Regions from separate parts of the Nonomuraea sp. ZG12 genome, predicted to be linked through region 1. Evidence: riboswitches for the same ligand, from Rfam matches in the RefSeq annotation. Region 1 holds a riboswitch; the other holds the start of a gene.
The links. A riboswitch is a leader RNA that binds a small molecule or an ion and turns the genes downstream of it on or off. The one in region 1 is predicted to bind cyclic di-AMP.
Positions count from the first base shown of each region.

Region 2: another riboswitch for cyclic di-AMP. It lies ahead of ACTMTF_RS06105 (D-alanyl-D-alanine carboxypeptidase family protein); the one in region 1 lies ahead of ACTMTF_RS39030 (C40 family peptidase).

Region 1 covers NZ_JBQHCW010000023.1:91,842-95,484, reverse strand. Annotated here, with positions in the region: gene lysX (bifunctional lysylphosphatidylglycerol synthetase/lysine--tRNA ligase LysX) at 1-475, shown strand, start outside; gene ACTMTF_RS39035 (LuxR C-terminal-related transcriptional regulator) at 736-948, shown strand; gene ACTMTF_RS39030 (C40 family peptidase) at 992-1,993, opposite strand; cyclic di-AMP (ydaO/yuaA leader) riboswitch at 2,000-2,151, opposite strand; gene ACTMTF_RS39025 (amino-acid N-acetyltransferase) at 2,437-2,994, shown strand; gene ACTMTF_RS39020 (RDD family protein) at 3,093-3,643, shown strand, end outside.
Region 2 covers NZ_JBQHCW010000001.1:1,308,073-1,311,715, forward strand. Annotated here, with positions in the region: gene ACTMTF_RS06095 (fumarylacetoacetate hydrolase family protein) at 1-222, shown strand, start outside; gene ACTMTF_RS06100 (maleylpyruvate isomerase family mycothiol-dependent enzyme) at 222-944, shown strand; gene ACTMTF_RS06105 (D-alanyl-D-alanine carboxypeptidase family protein) at 960-1,877, opposite strand; cyclic di-AMP (ydaO/yuaA leader) riboswitch at 1,891-2,027, opposite strand; gene ACTMTF_RS06110 (MerR family transcriptional regulator) at 2,115-2,522, opposite strand; gene ACTMTF_RS06115 (hypothetical protein) at 2,779-3,156, opposite strand; gene ACTMTF_RS06120 (hypothetical protein) at 3,425-3,643, opposite strand, start outside.

The DNA of each region.
Region 1 (3,643 bases):
GCTGGAGCGGGTCCGCGCGCTCGCCGACAAGCACGACGTCCACTGGGACGCCAAGTGGGGGCAGGGCAAGCTGGTCCAGGAGCTGTTCGAGGAGCTCGTGGAGCACACCCTGATCCAGCCCACGTTCGTCATGGACTACCCGCTGGAGACCTCCCCGCTGACCCGCCAGCACCGCGACAACCCGATGCTGACGGAGAAGTGGGACCTGATCGGGTTCGGCACCGAGCTGGGCACCGCCTACTCCGAGCTCATCGACCCGATCGAGCAGCGCCGCCGCCTGGTGGAGCAGTCCCTGCTGGCCGCGGGCGGCGACCCGGAGGCCATGCAGCTCGACGAGGACTTCCTGCAGGCCCTGGAGTACGCGATGCCGCCGACGGGTGGCATGGGCGCCGGCATCGACCGCATGGTCATGGCGTTCACCGGTCGTAACATCCGCGAGACGATCTTGTTCCCGCTGGTGAGACCGACCGGCTGAGCGGGCTCTTTCCGACAGCGGCTCCGCCGTCCGCGCGGGACGGCGGAGCGAAGCTGTGCAGGTGTCACCACCGCGATCATTGCGCCCCGATATTTGCCGACATATAGCGAGTACTTCAGCTGCGGCGAGGCGCGTCGAGTCATGCCGATCTCGTGCTTGACGACCTTTCCCGCATGCGTTTACCGTCTGGCGGGACGAGCAGCCTCGCTCGGATCAATGACGTCTCCGAGTCGTGCTGTTGGTGGGAGGGAGGGCTCCCGATGAATGTGCTCACTGAAGGCGTTGAGCTCAGCCATGCCGATCTGGCATTGCTGGCCGAGCTCGCCAAGGGGGTAACGGTGGATCGGGTGGGACGGCGCTTGGACATCAGCGGGCGGACGGTGCGCCGAAGACTGCGGGGGATCTGTGACCGCATCGGCGTGGCCACCGCGATCGAGGCGGTGGCCTGGGCGGCACGCCGACAGCTGATCTAGCCCGCGAGGTGATCCAGCGTGAGGCGATCCAGCGCTAGGTGATCTAGTCAGCGATGCGCACGGCTCCGGCGTAGGGGCGCCGGTCGAGCGACGCGATGCGTACCACGTCACCGGTCCGCGGCGCGTGCACCATCATGCCGCCGCCCAGATAGATGCCCACGTGGTGCAGGTCGCTGTAGAAGAAGACCAGGTCGCCGGGGCGCAGCTCCTCCTTGGGGATGTGCCTGCCGGCGGTCCACTGGTCACCGGTGTAGTGCGGCAGCGAGATCCCCACGCGCTGGTAGGCCGCCATCACCAGGCCCGAGCAGTCGTAGCCGCGTGGGCCTTCGGCGCCCCAGATGTAGGGCTTGAGCTGCTGGGTGAGCGCCCATTGCGCGGCCTGCGCGGCCTTGCCGGAGCCGGGGATGGGCAGGCTGACGCGGGTGGCGGGGGTGCCCGGGCGGCCGGCCTCGCCGAGCGCGCGCTTGAAGAGGCTGCTCTCCACCTTGGCGACCATCTTGACGATCTTGTCGCGCTTGGTGTCGAGATCCTTGACGATCTCCGTCACCTCGTCGATCCGCGCCTTGGCGCCCGCTCTGGCCCGCTCGGCCGCCTTCATGGCCTTGGTGAGCTGGACCACCTCCTCGCCCTGCTGCTGCTGGAGCGCGTAGGTGGTGGCGGCCCGGTCGAGATAGTTCTCGGGGTCCATCGAACCGGCGAAGGTCAGGGCGTTGCCGAGCCCGCCGGTGATGTACTCGTTCTGCGCGAGCACCATCGCCTTGGAGCGCTTGGCGGTCAGCTCGGCCTCACTGACGGCCAGCGTCCTCTTGGCGCTCTGCGCGGACTTCTGGGCCGCCTTGAGCTTCTCGCGCTGCCCGTTGTAGTTCTCGGTCAGCGTCTCGATCTCGACGTGCATCTCCTCGACCTGCTTGGAGAGCTGCTTGAGCGAGGGCTTCGGGTCGGCGGCGGCGGAGCCGGGCGGGCCGGCCATGAGCAGGGCGGCGACCGTCACGCCGACAACGCCGAGCCGGAGGACCCGTTTCTCCTTGGTCCCGCTGCGCTTCACCGACCGAGCTCCTTCCATCGACGCCTACCGGGTTAGCTGACGGGTTCGGGCCGGAAGCAGCCCTACCGAGCCGAAACTCGGATTCACCCCTGGTGGTGCTGTGCGGGCACCACTTGTGGTTCCCCGGCTCCCCTGCGGGGATTGGGCGCGTCCCGTACGAGAATCGCGGGGGACATCGTCGCTGGACACTAATGCACTCCAGGTTCCTGCTCAACCGGAACTGCAGAGTCTGTAGAGGTTTCACAACCGAAGGGTCACAAGGTGATCTCGTGGCACCCCGTACAGAAAAGGATTTATGTCCCCTTTGCCCTAGGTTCGTCGGGGGATGGGACTGTAGGAACCGTGCAAATCCGAGCGTGCTCACCCGAACACGAGAGGTCACAGGATGGGGCAGAGGTGAGAGTTAGGGCTGAGCCGTAATGACATCTGTACGCTGGATGTCCATGGAGCAGGTCGCCGAACTCACGGTCCCAGAGACAGAGGTCGTCGTCCGGCGCGCCAGGACCCCGGACGTCCGGACCATCAAGCTCCTGGTCGACACCTATGCCGGCGCCGGACATCGGCTGCTGGAGAAGGCGACCGTCACCCTGTACGAAGACGTACAGGAGTTCTGGGTGGCCGAGCGCGGCGGCGAGGTCGTCGGCTGCGGCGCCCTGCACGTGCTCTGGGAGGACCTGGCGGAGATCCGCACGGTCGCCGTCCACCCGGAGGCCCGGGGCCTGGGCATCGGCCACCGGATCGTCTCGGCTCTCCTCGGCACCGCCAGGAAGCTGGAGCTGCAGCGCGTTTTCTGCCTCACCTTCGAGGTCGATTTCTTCGCCCGGCACGGGTTCCGTATCATCCAGGGCACCCCGGTCTCACCTGAGGTCTATGCAGAGCTGCTGGCCTCCTACGACGAAGGCGTGGCCGAGTTCCTGGACCTGGAGCACGTCAAGCCGAACACCCTGGGCAACACGCGTATGCTGCTCCACCTGGCATCGGGTGACGAGGTCCTTGACTGACAGGAAAGGTGATTGTTGATACCTATGTCGATACCTTGGGCCAGGACAGGCATGTGCCCTGACACGTGCCACATGCGCACTCGAAGCGAGGTGACACGGTGAGCACAGGACAGCCGCCGTATCCTCAGGACAACTCCGGCGACAACCCGCCGTACGGACATCCTGAATACGGGCAGAACACGGGACGCCAGCAGGGCGAGCCCGACCCCGACGTGACCATCGTCGGCTACCGGGCCGACGACGCCTATGGCCAGCAGCCCCAGTACGGGCAACAGCAGCAGCAGGGCTACGGCCAGCAGCCGCAGTACGGGCAGCAGGGCTATGGCCAGCAGCAGCCCGACTACGGGCAGCAGCAGGGCTACGGCCAGCAGCCGCCGTCGGGTCAGCAGGGTTACGGGCAGCAGCAGGCCTACGGCCAGCAGCCGTCTTCTGGGCAGCAGGGTTATGGTCAGCAGCCGCAGTATGGGCAGCCCGACTATGGCCAGCAGCCGGCCTCTCAGCCGGACTATGGGCAGCAGCAGCAGGCTTACGGCCAGCAGGGCTACGCACAGCAGCCCCAGCCGGATTACGGCCAGCAGCAGGGCTATGGACAGCAGCAGGGCTACGGCCAGCAGCAGCCCGACTATGGCCAGCAGCAGCCTGACTACGG
Region 2 (3,643 bases), on a different contig from region 1:
GCCGACACCTCGGACCTCGTGTTCGACCCCGTCGACCTGGTGCGCTACGTCTCCACGATCGTCACGCTCAGCCCGGGTGACGTCATCGCCACCGGCACCCCCGGCGGGGTCGGGCACGCCCGGAAGCCCGCCCGGTACCTCGCCGACGGCAGCGTCCTGACCACCGAGATCACCGGACTGGGCCGGTCCGAGGCCAAGGCCGTCGCCGAGTCGGTGGCCTGATGGCCGCGGGCAGGAGCCGCGCCGACAGCCTGCGCTGGACGGCCCAGGGCACCGAGATCTTCTTCGGCGCCCTGGACACCCTGCCGGACGACCGGCTGCTCCGGCGGACGGCGCTCGACGGCTGGACCGGCGGGCACCTGCTGGCCCACGTCGCCGCCAACGCCGACGCGCTGGTCAACTTGGCCCAGTGGGCGCGCACCGGGGAGGAGACGCCGATGTACGCCTCCCCGGCGCAGCGTGACGCCGACATCGAGGCGGGTGCCGCCCGGCCGGCGGCCGAGCTGCGCGCCTGGGCCACGCGGTCCGCCGGCACGCTTCAGGAGCGGCTCGCCGAGCTGGACGAGCGGCAGTGGGCCCGTCAGGTCCGCACCGCCCAGGGCCGCACCGTCCCGGCCGGCGAGATCCCCTGGATGCGGGCCCGTGAGGTCATGGTCCACGCGGTCGACCTGGGCACGGGCGTGGGCTTCGACGCCCTCCCGGCCGACTTCCTCGCCGCCTTGATCGGCGACATCACCGCCAAACGGTCCGGCGCCGGTGACGGACCCGCCCTCACCGTCACGGCCACCGACCACGACGGCGAGTGGTCCACCGCGGGCGCCGGCGGCTCCACCCCGGTGACCGGCACCCTCGCCGGCCTCGCGGCATACCTCTCCGGCCGGGGGACGGACGGCGTCACCGGCCTCGGCGGCCGACCGGCGCCGGAGCTGCCCCGGTGGCTCTAGGACCGCGTGCCGGGCTCATCGGTCGTCGGCGGCCGCCGCCCAGTCCAGCAGGGCCTGCGCGGTCTCGAAGCGGCGGCTGGAGTCGGTCTCGCCGAGGAGCACGCCGATGAGACGGTCGCCGTCGTGCTCGGCCGCGAAGGCGAGGGTGTAGCCCGCGGCCCGGGTGTAGCCGGTCTTCACGCCGAGGACGCCCGGGTTGCCGAGCAGCCGGTTGGTGTTCTTCCAGCTGTACGAGCCGTGCTCGGACGTGGCGCTGACCGAGTGGTAGCGGGTCGAGGTGACCGTCCTGAGGGTCTCGTCGTCCAGCAGCGCCTTGGCGAGCATCGCCTGGTCACGGGCGGTGGAGTAGCCGCCGCCCTGGTACGGCATGCCGTCGGCGTTGACGTACATGGTGTCGTTCATGCCGAGCTCGCGGGCGGTGGCGTTCATCTCGGCGACGAACGTCTTCACGCCCGGCCCGTAAGCGCGGGCGAGCGCGTGCGCCGCGTCGGCCCCCGAAGGCAGCATCAGCCCGTACAGCAGGTCCTCGACGGTGAGGACGTCACCCGCGCGCAGGTAGGCCACCGACGCCCCGCCCTGGGCGCCGTACCGGACGTCCGCAGCGGTGATCTTGACCTTGTCCGTCGGCTTGGCCTGCTTGAGCACGGTGTAGGCGGTCATCGCCTTGGTGATGCTGGCGACCGGCCGGCGCAGGTCGGCCTCCTTGCTGAAGCGCACCTCGCCGCTCTCCGCGTCCATCAGGTACGCGGCGCTGCCGAGCACGGCGGGAGCGTCTGTGACGGGGGATCGGGTCTGGGTGGCGGCCGTGGCGTCGGCGGTGACGGCAGTGGCGGCCGGCGAGGCGGCCTGCGCGGCACCGGCGCCGACGGTCAGGGCGCCGGTGGCGACGGCGAGGCCGAGCAGGGCATGGCTGAGCCGGTTGGTGAGACGCATGAAAAAGGCTAGCTCCTAGCTTCCATACCGCCTACCGGGTTAGCTGACGGGTTCGGGCGTGGAAGTGCCCTACAGCGCGGATATGCGCTGATTCACCCCAGAAAGTGGGTCCCCGGCTCCGCCTGACGGCGGATTAGGCGGCCGCGCGAAGGCACGGTCCGGGCAATGAACAGCAACGGCCGCATGTACGGGACCGCCGCTCGCAAGCCCCAAACGTAGCAAACGGGTATAAATCGGTCAAGAATTGTTATGATCGCCCGCCCACGAGGGGGTCGCACCCCGTGTACGGGGGGCGGAGCAGTGATCCGGGTGCCGGGCGAAATCGATCACCCGGTCCAGCTGGGCGAGAGCATGCTCCAGCTCGGCCATCTTCGCCGCGATGCGGTCGCGCTCGACGGACAGGACGTCGAGGACCTCGGGCGTCGCGGTGCCGGCGTCGACGCAGGGCAGCACGTGCAGGATGGTCCGGCTCGGCAACCCCGCGGCGTAGAAATGCTGGATGAGGCGGACCCGCTGGACCGCGGACTCGGGGTAGCTGCGCTGCCCGCTCGCCGTGCGCTCAGGATCGAGCAGGCCCTGCTCCTCGTAGTACCGCAAGGCCCTGGTGCTCACTCCGGCGCGGCTCGCCACATCCCCGATGCGCACGATGATCTCCTTCGGTGCCGACCTGCCCTTGACGTCAACGTCAACTATCAGCGTAGCCGCGTCGCACGTGACGAGCGGTTGCGCATGAGGAGGAACGCTTCCGCAGGGACATCACCGACCAGATCGCCCTCGCACCGGCGCCAACCGCGGCATCGGCCGCCGGTTCGCCGCGGAGCTCCTGAAGCGCGGCGCGCGGACGGTGTACGCGACCGCCCGCCGCGTCGTACGGACAGCGGGGCCCGGACCGGTGCGCCGCTCAGAGCAGCCGGGGCAGTCCGTAGCGGAGGGCCCGGATGAGGAGGGACCGGGTGAGCCAGCCGAGCCCGGCGGTGAACAGCGGCGCCCAGAACAGCGGGCTGAGGGAGTAGACGATCACGAACACGAGCGGCACCCACGGCTCGTGCACCGCGCGGTACAGCAGGGTGGTCTTACGCAGCCTGATCACGCGGGCGATGTCGGGCAACGCGAAGAACAGCAGGACGGCGACGGAGGCCACCACGCCGCTGGTGAGGCCCTGTGCGATCGCGAAGCCGCCGGCGAAGACCGTGGCCACCCACCACGCGATCTTCCTCAACCACGGCCTGCGCTGCTCGGGATCTGCCGGTACTTCGTCGTATGGGAGTTCGAGGGTCACCCGACCAGCGTAGCCATCCGGAGGTAGGGAGGCCTCTCCTCCCGGATCACCGGTGGGCGTGACTTACCTGGACGGCCGTTTCTCGAAGAATGAGGGGCACCCCCTCGCCGCAGCGGTTCCAGCAGGCGCAGGGCGCGGCTCCTGCTGACCCTGTCGCTCGCGACCGCGTACGACCCTCGCCAGCTGCGGGAACTGTTCGAGGAGCACGGCAAGCCGCAGGCGGCGAAACTCTCCTGAGAGACCTCCCGGAAAGCCGTCCGGCGGCGGCTCACGCAGGGTCGGGGCGCCTCCACAGGAGGATGGCGGACGCGTGTGCGGACCGGTGGTACGAGGGCAGGTCGTCGCCGGTCCAGTAGACCTCGACCTGCGGATCGTGCTCGCCCATCTCCAGCAGCTCGTCCTGCGCCTCCAGGGCGAGCTCCCAGGCCGGGACACCTGGGTCCACCTCGGCCAGATAGACGCGGCGCGGCCCCGAGAGGCCGGCACG